Kribbella solani: one gene and its partner. Each later gene encodes a partner of the first gene's protein in a complex. Links are inferred from orthologs where the notes say so. Each region holds a gene or a part of one and is shown on either strand. Other genes may lie near its edges. The genes, in order: uvrB and pcrA.

The links.
Region 2: the proteins of uvrB (region 1) and pcrA are in contact, whole or in part, in a crystal structure (PDB 7EGT), measured with the Thermus thermophilus proteins. The link is inferred for Kribbella solani from one-to-one orthologs. Residues at the interface, in WP_096411307.1 of Thermus thermophilus: Glu23, Leu25, Arg26, Asp27, Gly28, Glu29, Arg30, Phe31, Arg55, Glu326, Asp327, Phe328, Glu379, Ser382, Gln383, His398, Gly400, Arg401; in WP_096412145.1 of Thermus thermophilus: His654, Arg656, Phe657, Gln666, Asp668, Glu669, Lys680, Arg681, Leu682, Ser683, Lys685, Tyr686, Ala687.

What each region holds. Positions count from the first base shown.
Region 1 is NZ_JACHNF010000001.1:2,397,727-2,404,904, reverse strand. What follows is about bases 2,413-5,392. They hold uvrB (excinuclease ABC subunit UvrB), read left to right. Parts: upstream 2,413-2,839; coding sequence 2,840-4,945; downstream 4,946-5,392. Other genes in these bases: HDA44_RS38480 (AsnC family transcriptional regulator), read left to right, coding at 5,342-5,392; HDA44_RS10790 (VOC family protein), read left to right, coding at 4,955-5,323; HDA44_RS10800 (flagellar basal body-associated FliL family protein), read left to right, coding at 2,413-2,758. In the rest of the region: HDA44_RS10810 (hypothetical protein), read left to right, coding at 1-949; HDA44_RS10805 (hypothetical protein), read left to right, coding at 946-1,938; more of HDA44_RS10800, read left to right, coding at 1,970-2,412; more of HDA44_RS38480, read left to right, coding at 5,393-6,340; HDA44_RS10780 (SDR family oxidoreductase), read left to right, coding at 6,517-7,178. UniProt on the Escherichia coli protein: The UvrABC repair system catalyzes the recognition and processing of DNA lesions. A damage recognition complex composed of 2 UvrA and 2 UvrB subunits scans DNA for abnormalities.
Region 2 is NZ_JACHNF010000001.1:4,476,823-4,484,043, reverse strand. The notes cover bases 1,750-4,772. They hold pcrA (DNA helicase PcrA), read left to right. Parts: upstream 1,750-2,104; coding sequence 2,105-4,441; downstream 4,442-4,772. Other genes in these bases: HDA44_RS20355 (hypothetical protein), read left to right, coding at 4,560-4,772; HDA44_RS20365 (TetR/AcrR family transcriptional regulator), read left to right, coding at 1,750-2,073. In the rest of the region: HDA44_RS20380 (hypothetical protein), read left to right, coding at 1-83; HDA44_RS20375 (hypothetical protein), read left to right, coding at 46-318; HDA44_RS20370 (acyltransferase family protein), read left to right, coding at 427-1,485; more of HDA44_RS20365, read left to right, coding at 1,486-1,749; more of HDA44_RS20355, read left to right, coding at 4,773-5,123; HDA44_RS20350 (DUF6886 family protein), read right to left, coding at 5,125-5,640; HDA44_RS20345 (M23 family metallopeptidase), read right to left, coding at 5,678-6,586; HDA44_RS20340 (esterase/lipase family protein), read right to left, coding at 6,785-7,221. UniProt on the Escherichia coli protein: A helicase with DNA-dependent ATPase activity. Unwinds DNA duplexes with 3'-5' polarity. Translocates on single-stranded DNA with 3'-5' polarity. Initiates unwinding more efficiently from a nicked substrate than double-stranded DNA.

The DNA of each region.
Region 1 (7,178 bases):
ACAACCACAGCAACAACAACCACAGCAGCAGCCTCCGCAGGGGCAGCCCGGTTATGGGCAGCAGCCCGGGTACGGGCAGCAGCCGCCGGGGCAGCAGTCGCCTGGGCAGCAGCCTGGGTACGGGCAGCAGCCGCCGCCGCCTGGTTACGGTCAGCAGCAGTACCCGCAGCAGGGGCAGCAGCAGTACCAGCAACAACAGCAGTACCCGCAGCAGCAGTACCCAGGGCAGCAGCAGTACCAGCAGGGCTACCCGGGCCAGCAGCAGTACCCCGGGCAGCAGTGGGGTGGTCAGCAGCCGCCGCGCAAAGGTGGTGGCAGCAAGACTCTGCTGATCGCCGGCGGCGCGTTCGCCGTGGTCGCGGTCATCGGTGTCGTACTGGCACTGGTGTTCAGCGGTGACGACAAGAAGGCCGAGCCGGACCCGACACCGACCACCTCCCAGCCGACCTCGGAGCCGAGTAACGGCGAGAGCCCGGAGCCGACGAACACCGACGAGGGCATCGAGGTCGCCGAAGGCGTCTACGTGAAGCCGCGGCCGGGCTACGTACGGAAGAGCCTCGACAACTTCCGCGGTGTGTACCTGCTCAAGCAGGGCGAGGGCTACTTCATGGTGGCTACCGCGAAGGGCCAGGGTGACACCGCCGCGTCGGTGCTGCCGGACCTGTTCAAAGCGGAGACCAAGGGCCTGTCGTCGGTGAACGCGAACCAGCCGAAGACGAACACGCCGGGGCCGGATGACAAGACACCAGTCAAGGTCATGATGACCCAGAGCTACAGCGCCGTGTCCAGCAGCCAGAACGGCAGCTACGCGGTGGTCGGCTTCGTGGCCGTGGTCGAGCGGAACGACGGCGTCATCACGGTCGTCCGGGTGTACGGGCGCAAGGACAAGTTGCAGACGCTCGAGCCGGACTCGTCGGCGATGCTGCAGTCGGTGGTCAAGAGTCAGTGAGCGGAAAGCGCGACAAGGGCGCCGGCGGCGGCAACCCGTGGGTCAGTCCGTCCGGTCCGGAGCCGGACCAGACGAACGAGCCGACGGAACAGCTGCCGCCGTCACCCTGGAACCTCGAGGTGCCGCCACCACCGTCACCCTGGGGCGACCCGCCCGACCAAGCTTCTGACCAAGGTCCCGGTCCCGGCCAGGGCCCTGGTGCTGGGCAAGGTCGAGGCCGGAACCGGGGTCGGGGCGGGGCGCCGGGTCCGGGCGGGCCTTCGGGTCCCGGCGGGGCGCCGGGGCCGGCGACCGAGACGAGTTCGGCCTGGGGTGAGAAGGTCGGCCCGCCTTCGTTACGCCGGCCGCCGGCGGCGAAGCAGGGGCCGCGGTTCCCGCCGATCCTGATCCCGATCGGCGCCGGCCTGGTCGTCGTGGTGCTGGTCGCGGTCGCGCTGATCCTGCTGTCCGGCGGCGACGACAAGGCCGGCCCGAACCCGGCGCCGAGTACCCAGTCGACGCCGGCCGCGCCGAAGTCGTCGTACCAGCCGCCGCCGAACGCGCTCGCGGTCGGTTTCGGCGTGTCGCTGGTCCCGGTCGAGGGCTGGAGCCTGGTGACCGCCGAGACCAAGGGCAAGCAGGTCGCCACCTACGCGCCGAACGGGGAACCGCGGGCGTTCTACTGGGTCCGCCAGAAACAGAACGTGACCGCGCAGGCGTACCTGCTCGGCATCGTCGAGGGTGAGACCGCGGAAGAGGTCGCGCAGCTCGGCAACGTACGGAACCTGCCGTGCCCCAAGGACGTCTTGGTGGAGTGCGTCGCGATCGACTACACCTCCACGACCAAGGACAAGTCCGGTGCGGACGTGAAGGTCAAGGGCACGGTCGAGGCGTACCGGCGCAAGGACAACGTGGTCACCGCGCTCGACTTCCGGACCCGCACCGACTTCGCCCAGAAGGCCGAGGCGGACGCGGCGACGATGAAGAAGTCCGTGATCGACAGTCTGTGACGTACCACCGGAACTACCGCGAGGAACAGCTATGAGCCAGCAGTACGGTCCCGGTCCGCATGCGCCGGGCCCACCGCCCGCCCCTGCTCCCGGCGGCCCGGGCGCGCCCGGCGGCTGGGGACCGGGTCCGATGCGGCCGCCGAACCAGCAGCCGAAGAAGGCGAGCCGGACGGCCTGGATCATCATGGTCGGCGCGATCGTCGCGGTGCTGCTGGTGGCCGGTGGCGTGGTGCTGCTGGTGACCGGGAAGGACGGCAAGCCCGCCGCGGAGCAGACACCGGACCCGACCGGCACGCTGTACACGCCGTCGCCGACTCCGTCACCGGACGATTCCAAGGGCCCGAACGACGTCGGCGTCGAGGTCGGCTACGGGATCTGGTTCACGCCGTCGAAGGGCTGGCTGCGGTCACCGGACACGAAGATCTCCGGCCAGAACTACATCCTGCAGCAGTTCAACTCCCGCGGCCTGATCGACGGGTACTACTGGGTCCGGCAGACCACGCTGTACGACGCCAAGGGGTTCGCCGAGCACCTGGCCGACATCGAGACGTCCAGCTACGAGGGCGTCCGGATCGGCAAGACGATCGAGTGCAAGCCGGACAACCCGAAGATCAAGTCCTGTTACGCGGTGTCGTACGACGGTCTCTGGGTGTCACCGAAGAACAAGACGATCAAGATCAAGATGCGCGGCTTCGTGACCGCGTACCAGGACCAGTTCGACCGCGTGACGGCGACCGACGCGGCGCTCGAGGCGCGGGTGTACGACCGCCGGGTGAACGAGCTGAAGTACATGAACAACTCGGTCGTGAAGAGCTTCTGACCTGGGGTTTCAGAAACTGCCTGACCGGGGCGGTGGGGCGGGCGACGAAAAATGTCCGTGCCAGGTCGTACGGTGGGGGACATGAGACAGGTGTCTGAGCTGCAGCGAATGGTCGCCCCGCTGAAGGTGGTGTCGGACTTCGATCCGGCCGGCGACCAGCCCACCGCGATCGCGGACCTGGAGCGGCGGATCAACGCCGGCGAGCAGGACGTGGTCCTGCTCGGCGCGACCGGTACCGGCAAGACCGCGACGATGGCGTGGCTGGCCGAGCGGGTGCAGCGGCCGATGCTCATCCTGCAGCCGAACAAGACCCTCGCCGCCCAGTTCGCGAACGAGCTGCGCAACTTCTTCCCGGAGAACGCGGTCGAGTACTTCGTCTCGTACTACGACTACTACCAGCCCGAGGCGTACGTGCCGCAGACGGACACGTACATCGAGAAGGACTCGTCGATCAACGAGGAGGTGGAGCGGCTCCGGCACTCCGCCACCTGGTCGCTGCTGACCCGCCGGGACGTGGTCGTGGTGGCGACCGTGTCCTGTATCTACGGCCTGGGCTCCGCGGACGAGTACCTGAACCGGATGATCCACGTGAAGGTCGGCACCGAGATGGACCGTGACGGTCTGCTCCGGAAGCTGGTCGGCGTGCAGTACGCGCGCAACGACCTGGCCGGCACCCGCGGCACCTTCCGGGTCCGCGGCGACACGCTCGAGGTGTTCCCGGTGTACCAGGAGCTCGCCGTCCGGGTGGAGTTCTTCGGTGACGAGATCGAGCGGGTGATGACGATGCACCCGTTGACCGGTGAGGTGCTGAGCGAGGAGGACGAGGTCTACATCGGCGCCGCCACGCACTACGTGACCGCGCCGGAGCGGATGGAGAAGGCGATCACCTCGATCGAGGCCGAGCTGGCGGAGCGGCTGGCCGAGCTGGAGCGCAACGGGCAGCTGCTGGAGGCGCAGCGGCTCCGGATGCGGACCACGTACGACATCGAGATGATGCGCCAGATCGGGACCTGTTCGGGGATCGAGAACTACTCCCGGCACACCGACGGCCGCGAGCCCGGGACCGCGCCGCACTGTCTGCTGGACTACTTCCCCGAGGACTTCCTGCTGGTCATCGACGAGTCGCACGTGACCGTCCCGCAGATCGGCGGGATGTACGAGGGCGACATGTCGCGGAAGCGGACCCTGGTCGAGCACGGGTTCCGGCTGCCGTCCGCGATGGACAACCGGCCGCTGCGCTGGGAGGAGTTCCTGGAGCGGATCGGGCAGACCGTGTACCTGTCCGCGACGCCGGGGCAGTACGAGCAGGACAAGTCCGACGGGTTCGTGGAGCAGATCATCCGGCCGACCGGTCTGGTCGACCCCGAGGTGATCGTGAAGCCGACCAAGGGCCAGATCGACGACCTGATCCACGAGATCCGGCTCCGGGTGGAGCGGAACGAGCGGGTCCTGGTCACCACGCTGACCAAGAAGATGTCCGAGGACCTGACCGACTACCTGCTGGAGATGGGCATCCGGACCAGGTACCTGCACAGCGAGGTGGACACGCTCCGCCGGGTCGAGCTGCTGCGCGAGCTGCGGATGGGCGAGTTCGACGTCCTGGTCGGCATCAACCTGCTGCGGGAGGGTCTTGACCTGCCGGAGGTGTCACTGGTCGCGATCCTGGACGCGGACAAGGAAGGCTTCCTGCGGTCCGGGCGGTCGCTGATCCAGACCATCGGGCGAGCGGCCCGGAACGTGTCCGGTCAGGTGTTCATGTACGCGGACAAGATCACCCCGTCGATGGAGCAGGCGATCGACGAGACGAACCGCCGGCGCGCGAAGCAGAACGCGTACAACGAGGCGAACGGGGTCGACCCGCAGCCGCTGCGGAAGAAGATCGCCGACATCACCGACATGCTGGCGCGGGAGGACGCGGACACCGCCGAGCTGCTCGGCTCCGGCCGGACGCAGTCGCGCGGCAAGGCGCCGGTGCCGGGTGGTGGCAAGGCGCGTGCCGGTGAGAAGGCGAAGGAGCTGGCCGGTGGCCTGCCGTCGTCCGACCTGGCCGATCTGATCCAGCAGTTGACCGACCAGATGCACAACGCGGCCGCGGAGCTCCAGTTCGAGGTCGCCGCCCGGTTCCGGGACGAGATCTCCGAGCTGAAGAAGGAGCTCCGCCAGATGACCAACGCCGGCGCGAAGTAAGGACAGGCGATGATCGACCACGTATCGCTGCAGTGCGACGACCTGGCTGCCAGTCGGCGGTTCTACGAGACTCTGCTCGGGGCGCTGGACATCACGGTGGCGATGGACTTCGGGGACGCGCTCGGGCTGGCCGGTCCGGACGGCGACCCGAAGCTCTGGCTCGGCAAGCAGACGACGGGTGGTACGCAGCGCGAGATCCACCTCGCCTTCACCGCCCCGGACCGCGCGACGGTGCAGACGGTGCACGAGGCCGTCACCGCGCTCGGCGCCGAGGTCCTGCACGCCCCGAGGGAGTGGCCGGAGTACCACCCCGGCTACTACGCCGTCTTCGTCCGCGACCCCGACGGCAACAACGTCGAGGTCGTCACCCACGCCTGACAGCCACTCCCGTCCTGAGTGAACGCGTCAACTGATCCGTACGACGAGCTCGACCGGGCGCTGCTGCAGGCGTTGCACCTCGACGCCCGGGCGCCGTTCCGGCGGTTGGGGGAGGTTCTTGGCGTCTCCGATCAGACCGTCGCCCGCCGCTACGCGCGCCTGCGGCAGCGCGGCGCGCTGAGGGTGACGGTGCTGCGTCATGCCGGCCCGGTTCGCGAGGTGCAGTGGCTGCTCCGGGTACGCGCCGTGCCGAGCGCCGCGGGCGAGGTCGCCGACGCCCTCGCCCGCCGCCCCGACACCAGTTGGGTGAACCTCTGCGCCGGCGGCACCGAAATCGAATGCACCGTGTACGGCACGGACGTGGGCCCGCTCCTTCTCGAAGTACTCCCACGCACTCGTCAGGTGATCGACGTCGAGGCCGCGGAGGTCCTGCACGTCTTCTACGGCGGCGCGGGCTCCCCGTACGCCAAACCTGGCCCGTTGACCCCCGACCAGATCGCCGCCCTAACTCAACCTGCTGCCGGCGCCGATTCCAGTACGCCCCGTGGTGACGGCGTGCTTGAAGGGCTTGACCTGCGGCTCTACGAGGAGCTGCGGAGTGATGGTCGGGCGTCTGTCGACCACTTGGCGAACGTTGGAGGCGTGTCCGGCCCGACCGTCCGCCGTCGCCTGCGGGCGCTGGTCGCTGATGGTGTGATCAGCTTCGACATCGATGCCGATCCGCGCCTGATGGGGCTGCCCGCACGCGCGATGCTGCGGTTGGCGGTGAGGCCCGATCGGCTCGACGCGACCGGCCGCGCCCTCGCGGAGCACACCGAGGTCGCCTTCGTGGCCGCGACCACTGGTTCGACATCGCTCTACGCCGCGATCGGCAGCTACTCACCTGGCGGTCTGTACCACTACCTGACCACCGAGATCGCCGCCCTCTCGGGCATCACCCAGGTCAGCCCCACCCCAGTCCTACGCACGGTCAAAGCCGCGACCACCCACTACGGCCCCCACCACCCAGCCGGCTGAACCCACCCGATCAGCTACCCCAACTGGCCGGACTATGGAAGTCATGTCGGATGTCGACGTCGGACCGTGCCTGGCTGTCGAGATGCGCACAGTTCTGACCGGGTTTGCGGGGTTTCACGCGCTTCCTAGGCAGGCTGGGCGGTGGAAACTGTCAAAGCGTGAGGAGTTCGCTGTTCATGACCATCCTCGTCATCGGAGCTCGCGGCGCGGTCGGGCGGCAGGTCGTCGCCGGCCTGCGCGCCGCAGGCCGGCCGGTACGTGCCTCCGTTCGCGATCTGGCCAAAGCCGACTTCGGCCCCGGCATCGAGGTCGTACAAGCTGATCTGACTCTCCCGGAGACGTTGCCCGCTGCACTCGACGGTGTCAGCCAGGTCTTCCTGTACGCCGAGCCCAGCGGCGCGGCCGACTTCGGGAAGGCCGCGTCGGCGGCGGGTGTCGAGCGGGTGGTGCTGCTGTCGTCGGGCAGCGTTCTGGTGCCCTGGGCAACGTCGAACCGGATCACCGCGGAACACCGGCTGACCGAGGAGTTGCTGTCCGCGAATGGTCCGGAACTGGTGCCGATCCGCCCGCTTGCGCTCGCCAACAACGCCCGGAGCTGGGCGTGGTCGATCAGGTCCGAACGGATCGTCAGGCTCGTTCACCCCGAGTCCGTCTCGGCGCCGATCCATGAGCGCGACATCGCGGAGGTCGCGGTCGCGGCACTCTCCGGCGCTGATCCCCGGGCCGTGTCCGCGCTGCTGACCGGCGGCGAGCCGCTGACCTTGCGTACGCAGGTCGGGCTGATCGCCGCGGCCATCGGTGCCCCGATCGCCGTCGAGGAAATCGACGAGACCCGCGC
Region 2 (7,221 bases), 2.1 Mb from region 1 along the record:
TGCTGGAGCTGACCGCCACCCCCCGCCGCGACCCTGCTCGGCGCGGTGTCGATGATCCTCCGGACGACCCTGTTCACCGATGACCCGGTCGCCTGGGTGGACATGTGGCAGGCCCGCCCCGACCGGGCCCGGATCGAGTGGATGAACGGTCCGGAGATCGCCGAGGTAGTGACCCACCTGGCCGCGAAGGACCACGAGGGCGAGGTCGAGGGCGTCCCCGGCCTCCGCCTGATCTCCAGCACCGACCAGGTCGCGAAGCTGCACTGGCTTGGCAGCACCGCGCCGGTCGAACTCCTCCTCACCCGGCAGACCTCCTGACCCTGGGAACACCCTGAACCTGCGCCGTGACCGTTGGGTCACGGCGCTTTCGTTCGTAACATGCTGTCCATGTGGACAGCTAATAATCCAACTGGACAGTCAACCCAATTGCACTACCTGGACCGCCTCAAGCTCGGCCTGGTGGTGCTGGTGGTTTTGCATCACGTCGCGCAGCCGTACGGGCCGCCGGACTGGTGGTACGTGCAGGGGACCGAGCGGTGGGAGCCGCTGGAGCGGTTCACAGTGGTGAACGGGGCGTTCTTCATGAGCCTGTTCTTCGCGATCTCGGCGTACCTGCTGCCTCGGTCGTACGAGCGCAAGGGCGGCCGCCGGTTCCTGCTCGACCGCTTCCGCCGGATCGGCGCGCCGTTCCTGTTCGGTGTCGCGGTGATCGTTCCGCTGCTGATGTACCTGCACCACCGCACGTACGGCGAGTATCCGGAGTTCTCCTTCGCCCACCTCTGGTTCCTTCAGCACCTGCTGGTGTACGCGATCCTGTACGCCGCCTGGCGCACCGTGATCCACCGCCGCCCGGTCGTCCAGGAGCCACGCCCTCTGACCACCCGGATGATCGTCGCCGGCACCGCGGTGATCGCGCTCGGCACGTACGCGATCCGGATCAAGTGGCCGGTCGACACCTGGATCGGCATCCTCGAGTTCATCCAGGCGGAGCCGTCCGACCTGGTCCAGTACGGCGGGCTGTTCGTCGCCGGACTGCTTGCGTACCGGTACGGCTGGCTGACCGGCATCACGCGGCGGGTCGGGTACACCTGCTTGGCGATCGGCGGCGGGCTCGCGGCAGCGCAGTACGCCGCGCTGCCCGCGTTGTCGCGGTTCTATGCACCGGGCGGTACGGGCGTGCGTTCGTTGGTGTGGTCGACGGTCGAGAGCGCGATGTGCGTGACGTTGTGCGTCGGTCTGGTGGTGCTCTTCCGCGAGTACGCGAACCGGCCGAACGTGTTCCTGGCCCGGCTGGGGGCGGCGTCGTTCACCGTGTATATCGTGCATGTGCCGGTGGTTGTCGTACTGCAGCTGTTCGTCCGCGACCTGGCCGCCGCGCCGCTGGTGAAGTTCCTGCTGGTCGGCGCGGTCGCGTTGCCGGTCAGCTTCATCCTGGCGGCGGGGCTGCGCCGCGTCCCGTACCTCCGAGCCTGGGTTGGAGCCTGAATGGTTGACGCACGATCCTCGGACCTGACCGCGCGGGCACGGTTGCGGCTGGCGGCGCTGAAGCTGTTCGCCGAGCACGGGTTCGAGGCGACGTCGACACGCGCGATCGCCACCGAGGCGGGCGTGTCGCATGCGTTGCTGCGGCACCACTACGGCTCCAAGGACGGGCTGCGGGCCGCCGTCGACGAGGACGTGCTGAACACCTTCGACGAAGGCCTGGCCAAGCTCGACGCCGCGGATCTGGCCGCGCTCGGTCAGGTGACGGCACGGCTGTTCGGCTCGGACGAGCTGCGGCGGAAGTACCTGCGCAGGGTGCTGCTGGAGGGTGGTCCGGCTGGGATCGCGGTGTTCCAGCAGCTACTGGAAGGCGCTCGCCGGCATCTGGCTGCATTACGCACCGAGCCGATCGACGAGGCAGACGCGCGCTGGGCCCCGTACCAGGCGCTGTTCCTGACTCTCGGGCCGATGCTGCTCGAGCCGGTGCTGGCGGCGACGCTGGACGATCCGGTGTTCGCGCCCGGTCCGCTGGCCGAACGAAGTGCCGCGAATCAGCGGCTGATCGGCATGGGGCTGCTCGGGTTTCGGTAACTGTCGGCGGGAGCGCCTAAGGTGTTGAGTGATGACTACGCTGTTTTCGCCTGATGAGCTTCCGGTGCCGCTGGAGGAGTCCAAGACGTCCCGTCCCGACCCGGACGCGCTGCTCGAGGGGCTGAATCCGCAGCAGCGCGCGGCCGTCGTGCACGCGGGCAAACCGCTGCTGGTGGTCGCCGGCGCGGGGTCGGGCAAGACCCGGGTGCTGACCCGGCGGATCGCCTACCTGCTGTCGGCCCGGGACGTGCATCCGGGGTCGATCCTGGCGATCACGTTCACCAACAAGGCCGCCGCGGAGATGCGCGAGCGGGTGGTGGACCTGGTCGGGCCGCGGGCGAAGCTGATGTGGGTCTCGACCTTCCACTCCTCGTGCGTACGCATCCTGCGCCGCGACATCAAGCGGTTCGGGATCAGCTCGACGTTCTCGATCTACGACGACACCGACTCGCGCCGGCTGATGACGCTGGTCTGCCGCGAGCTCGACCTGGACGTCAAGCGGTACAACCCGCGCGCCGTACTGAACTGGATCAGCACCCAGAAGAACGAGCTGATCGACCACGAGACGGCGACCGCGAAGGCCGAGAACCATCTCGAGCAGACGTACGCGGAGTGTTACCGGATCTACCAGGAGCGGCTCGCCCAGGCGAACGCGCTGGACTTCGACGACCTGCTGATGACGACGGTCAACCTGCTGCAGGCGTTCCCGGAAGTGCGTGAGTACTACCGGCGCCGCTTCCGCCACGTGCTCGTCGACGAGTACCAGGACACCAACCACGCGCAGTACACGCTGATCCGTGAGTTGTGCGGTGAGGACGCCACCGGTCAGGAGGGTCCGACGGCGCCGCCGGCCGAGCTGATGGTGGTCGGCGACTCGGACCAGTCCATCTACGCGTTCCGGGGCGCCACGATCCGGAACATCCTCGCCTTCGAGGAGGACTTCGCCGGCGCCGAGACGATCCTGCTGGAGCAGAACTACCGCTCCACCCAGACCATCCTGACCGCCGCCAACGCGGTGATCGCCCGGAACGAGGGCCGGATGGCGAAGAACCTCTGGTCCGACCAGGGCCAGGGCGAGCAGATCGCGGTGTACGTCGCCGACAACGAGCACGACGAGGCCCAGTTCGTCGCGGACGAGATCGACCGGCTGGCCGACGCGGACACGGTGAAACCGTCGGACGTGGCGGTGTTCTACCGCACCAACGCGCAGTCCCGGGTGTTCGAGGAAGTGTTCATCCGGACCGGCCATCCGTACAAGGTGGTCGGTGGCGTCCGGTTCTACGAGCGCAAGGAGGTCCGCGACGCGCTCGCGTACCTGCGGGTGCTGGTGAACCCGGAGGACACTGTCTCGCTGCGCCGGATCATGAACGAGCCGAAGCGCGGTATCGGCGACCGGGCCGAGGCGGCGATCGAGGCGCTGGCGTCCCGGGACCGGATCTCGTTCGCGGCCGCGATGCGCCGGGCCGAGGACGCGCCGGCGATGGCGTCCCGTTCGGTGAACGCGGTGCAGGCCTTCGTCGACATCCTCGACGAGCTGACCGCGATGGTCGACTCGGGCGCCCCGCCGGACGACATCCTCGACGTGGCGCTGCACCGCTCCGGGTACTACGAGACGCTGCAGAAGTCGCCCGACCCGCAGGACGAGACCCGCCTGGAGAACCTGGACGAGTTCATCTCGGTCGCCCGCGAGTTCGTCGAGGAGCGGACCGCGGCGGGTGAGCCGTCCGACCTGCAGGCGTTCCTGGAGCGGGTCGCGCTGGTCGCCGACGCGGACCAGATCCCGGACGCGGCCGACGACGGTGGCGTGGTCACGCTGATGACGCTGCACACCGCGAAGGGCCTGGAGTTCCCGGTGGTGTTCCTGACCGGGATGGAGGACGGCGTCTTCCCGCACTCCCGGTCGCTGACCGATCTGAAGGAGCTGGAGGAAGAGCGCCGGCTCGCGTACGTCGGTATCACCCGCGCGCGTGAGCGGCTGGCGATCTCCCGCGCGGCGGTCCGGTCCGCGTACGGCGCGCCGCAGCACAACCCGCCGTCGCGGTTCCTGGAGGAGCTCCCGGCGGAGCTGCTCGACTGGCGCCGCGACGAGTCCGCGATCACCCGCTGGTCGGGCACCGGTACCAGCAGCGGCGGCGGCACGACCCGCGGCAGCGGCATCCCGAGCCGGTACGAGCCGTCCCGCCGGACCAGCTCGGACAAGGCAGTGATCAACCTGAACCCGGGCGATCGCGTCGTCCACGACAGCTTCGGCATGGGCACCGTCGTGGTGGTTCGGGGCGAGGGACAGCAGGCTCAGGCCGACATCGACTTCGGCTCCGAGGGCGTGAAGCGACTACTGCTCCGGTACGCGCCGGTGGAGAAGATCTAGACCCGCTCAAACGAAGATTTGCCGAGAGATTTGTCAAGTTTTGGACAGTTGACGTTGCGTCTGGGCCGGAGATTGAGACAATCAAGCATCTTCGGCCCCTTCCCGGAAGCTTCCTCCCATGCCCACCAAGTCCTCGGCAAGTCACCGCCGGATCATTTTGGCGGGTGCCAATCCTGGGCTGCGGCTGTTCGACGAGCGCGGCAAGGTGACCGCGTACGCGTCGATCTGGATGGTCGACTGGTCGGTCCGCGGCGCCGGTACGGCGGTGGTGCTGTGGTTCGACGGGATCGTCCGGGTGGTGTCCGAGGACGTCGACCTGGCCGCGTGGCTGGAGCGGTACTTCGTTCGCTCGTTCCTTGAGGTGCAGGGCCTGCCGTGGCACGAGCCGGCGGTCGAGCGCGACCTGGTCCAGGTCTCGATGAACCTGGCCAACGGGTTGAGCGCGAAGGCGGCCGACATCCAGATCGAGATGAGCGGCGTACTCGACCGGCGGCTGTTCGCGACCGACAACTTCCAGCTTGCCGACGGCAACCACAGCCTCAGCCTGGTGATCGCCCCGGTCCGCTCCGCGACGGTCTCGATCGGCGGCGCGTCCGTCCCGGGTTTCGTCCAGGTAGACGGCTCCCCGGACCGCCCCGGCTCTTCAGCCTTCCTCACCACCGCCGAGGTCTGGCAACGCTGACTCACGGCCGAGCGTTCCGCAGCCGAATCCCGCTCCACTCAAGCGTGCTGGCGACCGCCTCGGCCCAGAAGTCGTGCAGCCGTGGCAGCACCCGCAGCTGGATACCAGCCTCGTCATGCAAGGCGAACAAGTCGTCGACACGTTCGGCCGGGCCCAGGGGGCGTACGACGGTGGTGGTGACCATCGCGGCGTCATGCTGGGTGAAGGGGTGCGCGGGCAGTCGGTAGGCGTACAGCTCGACCGAGCGGATCGCGTCCAGCCAGGCGTACTCGACGGCGTGTACGCGGGTGCCGGAGTCGGCGCCGATGATTCGGTCGCGGTCTTCGGAGGTGGTCGAAGGGCCAACCCACGCCATCGCGCGGGGGCACTGCCTCGGGAACCAGTAGTCAGGGGCGCGGTCGTGGGCGACTGCCCAGACGTACGCGGTGGTGTGGTCCGGTTTGGCGAGACGTGGTCGGAAGAGCTCGATCGTGGGGTCTTCGGAGAAGTGGAGTACTTCGCCCACCGCCGGCCGCATGCCGTGCAGCCTAGTCGCGGTGCGATTCGAAGGGTGGTCAGCCGGCGGTGTACGGGTCCAGGCCGCAGTGGTTGCGGAGCCAGGGGGCCGGGTCGATCGGGCTGCCGCCGCCGGGGCGGACCTCGAAGTGGAGGTGCGGGCCGGTGGTGTTGCCGGTCATGCCGACCGCGCCGACCTGGTCACCCGCGTACACCGTCTCGCCGACCGACACGCTGAACTTCGACATGTGGTTGTACCAGGTGACGGTGCCGTCCTCGTGCCGGACCTGGACCTGACGGCCATACGGCCCGGCCCAGTCGGCGAAGATCACCACGCCCTTCATCACGGACCCGATCTTCGTACCGACCGGCGCGGCGAAGTCGAGGCCGGTGTGCTGGTGGGCCCAGCGGCTGCCGCCCTGACCGAAGGTCGCGGTGATGTGGTAGCCGGTGAGCATGATCTGGCAGCGGCTGGCGGACTCGCGGGCCTTCTTCTCGGCCGCCTCGACCTTGGCCTTCGCGGCGGCCAGCGCGGTCGCCTGCTTGGCGGTCAGCGACCGGGCGGCGGCGATCTTCGCGTCCCGCTGGGTGGCCAGCTTGTTGGCCGCGGCCTGCTTCTTGGTGGAGGTCGTCGTGTCGGCCAGCTGCACCCGGGAGGAGTCACGGGTGGCCAGCTGGCGGGCCTGGATGCGCGCCGTGGTGATGCCGGACAGCTGCTGACCGGTGTCCAGGCTGAGGGCCGCGAGGTTGACCGCGGTGTTGGCCTGGGTCGGTGACGCCAATGAGCTGTGGCTGAAGCCGACAGCTCCGGCGGCCGCGGCGAGCGCGGCGGTCAGTCCGACGATCTGGGTACTGCTCGGGGTGTTACGCCTGGCGACGCGATGCTTGGCACTATGACGTCCTGCGCCGGGTTTGCGCGCAGCGTTGCCGGGCGTGACGCGGTCGCCCGCGGCACGGTGCTGGGACACAACGTGGCCTTTCGGTCACAGGGGAGGGGCTTCAGTCCGCCCTCTCGGAGGTTCTGTTCCCCGGGAGGACTCACAGACCATAACGGAAGGGTCACGGGGTGACAAACCCCGCCACCCACTTTTTCCGGGCTACTTCACGAAACTTTTGCATGCGCGCCTGCACGTGCATCTGCTCAAAGAGCCCAGAAAGCTTCCCGATCAGGCAGTTTTGGGCTGGTCGTCCGGCTCGGTCAGTACATCGGTGATCCCGTGGACGACGTCGCTGTGGAACGGCAGGGACAGGTGGCCCACGCCGTGCACCCGCACGTTATTCGCGACCAGATCCGGGTGCCGGATGCGGCCCCGCCGTTGCGGCACGATCAACTGGTCGACGTCGCTGTAGTACGAGATGAACCTGGTCCGGCAACCCGGCGCCGGTTCGGCCAGCTCGGTCATCAGGTCACTGTCCGGCCGGACCTGCTTCACCAGTGGCCACGGCAGCAGCTTGGCCGCGACGGTGCCCTGATGCGGCGTACCGAGCGTGAGGCAGGTGTGTACGCGCGCATCACCGCCCAGTCGCTGCACGTAGTACCGCGCGATGAGCCCACCCAGGCTGTGCCCGATGACATGGATCTGATCCGATCCGGACTCCGCAC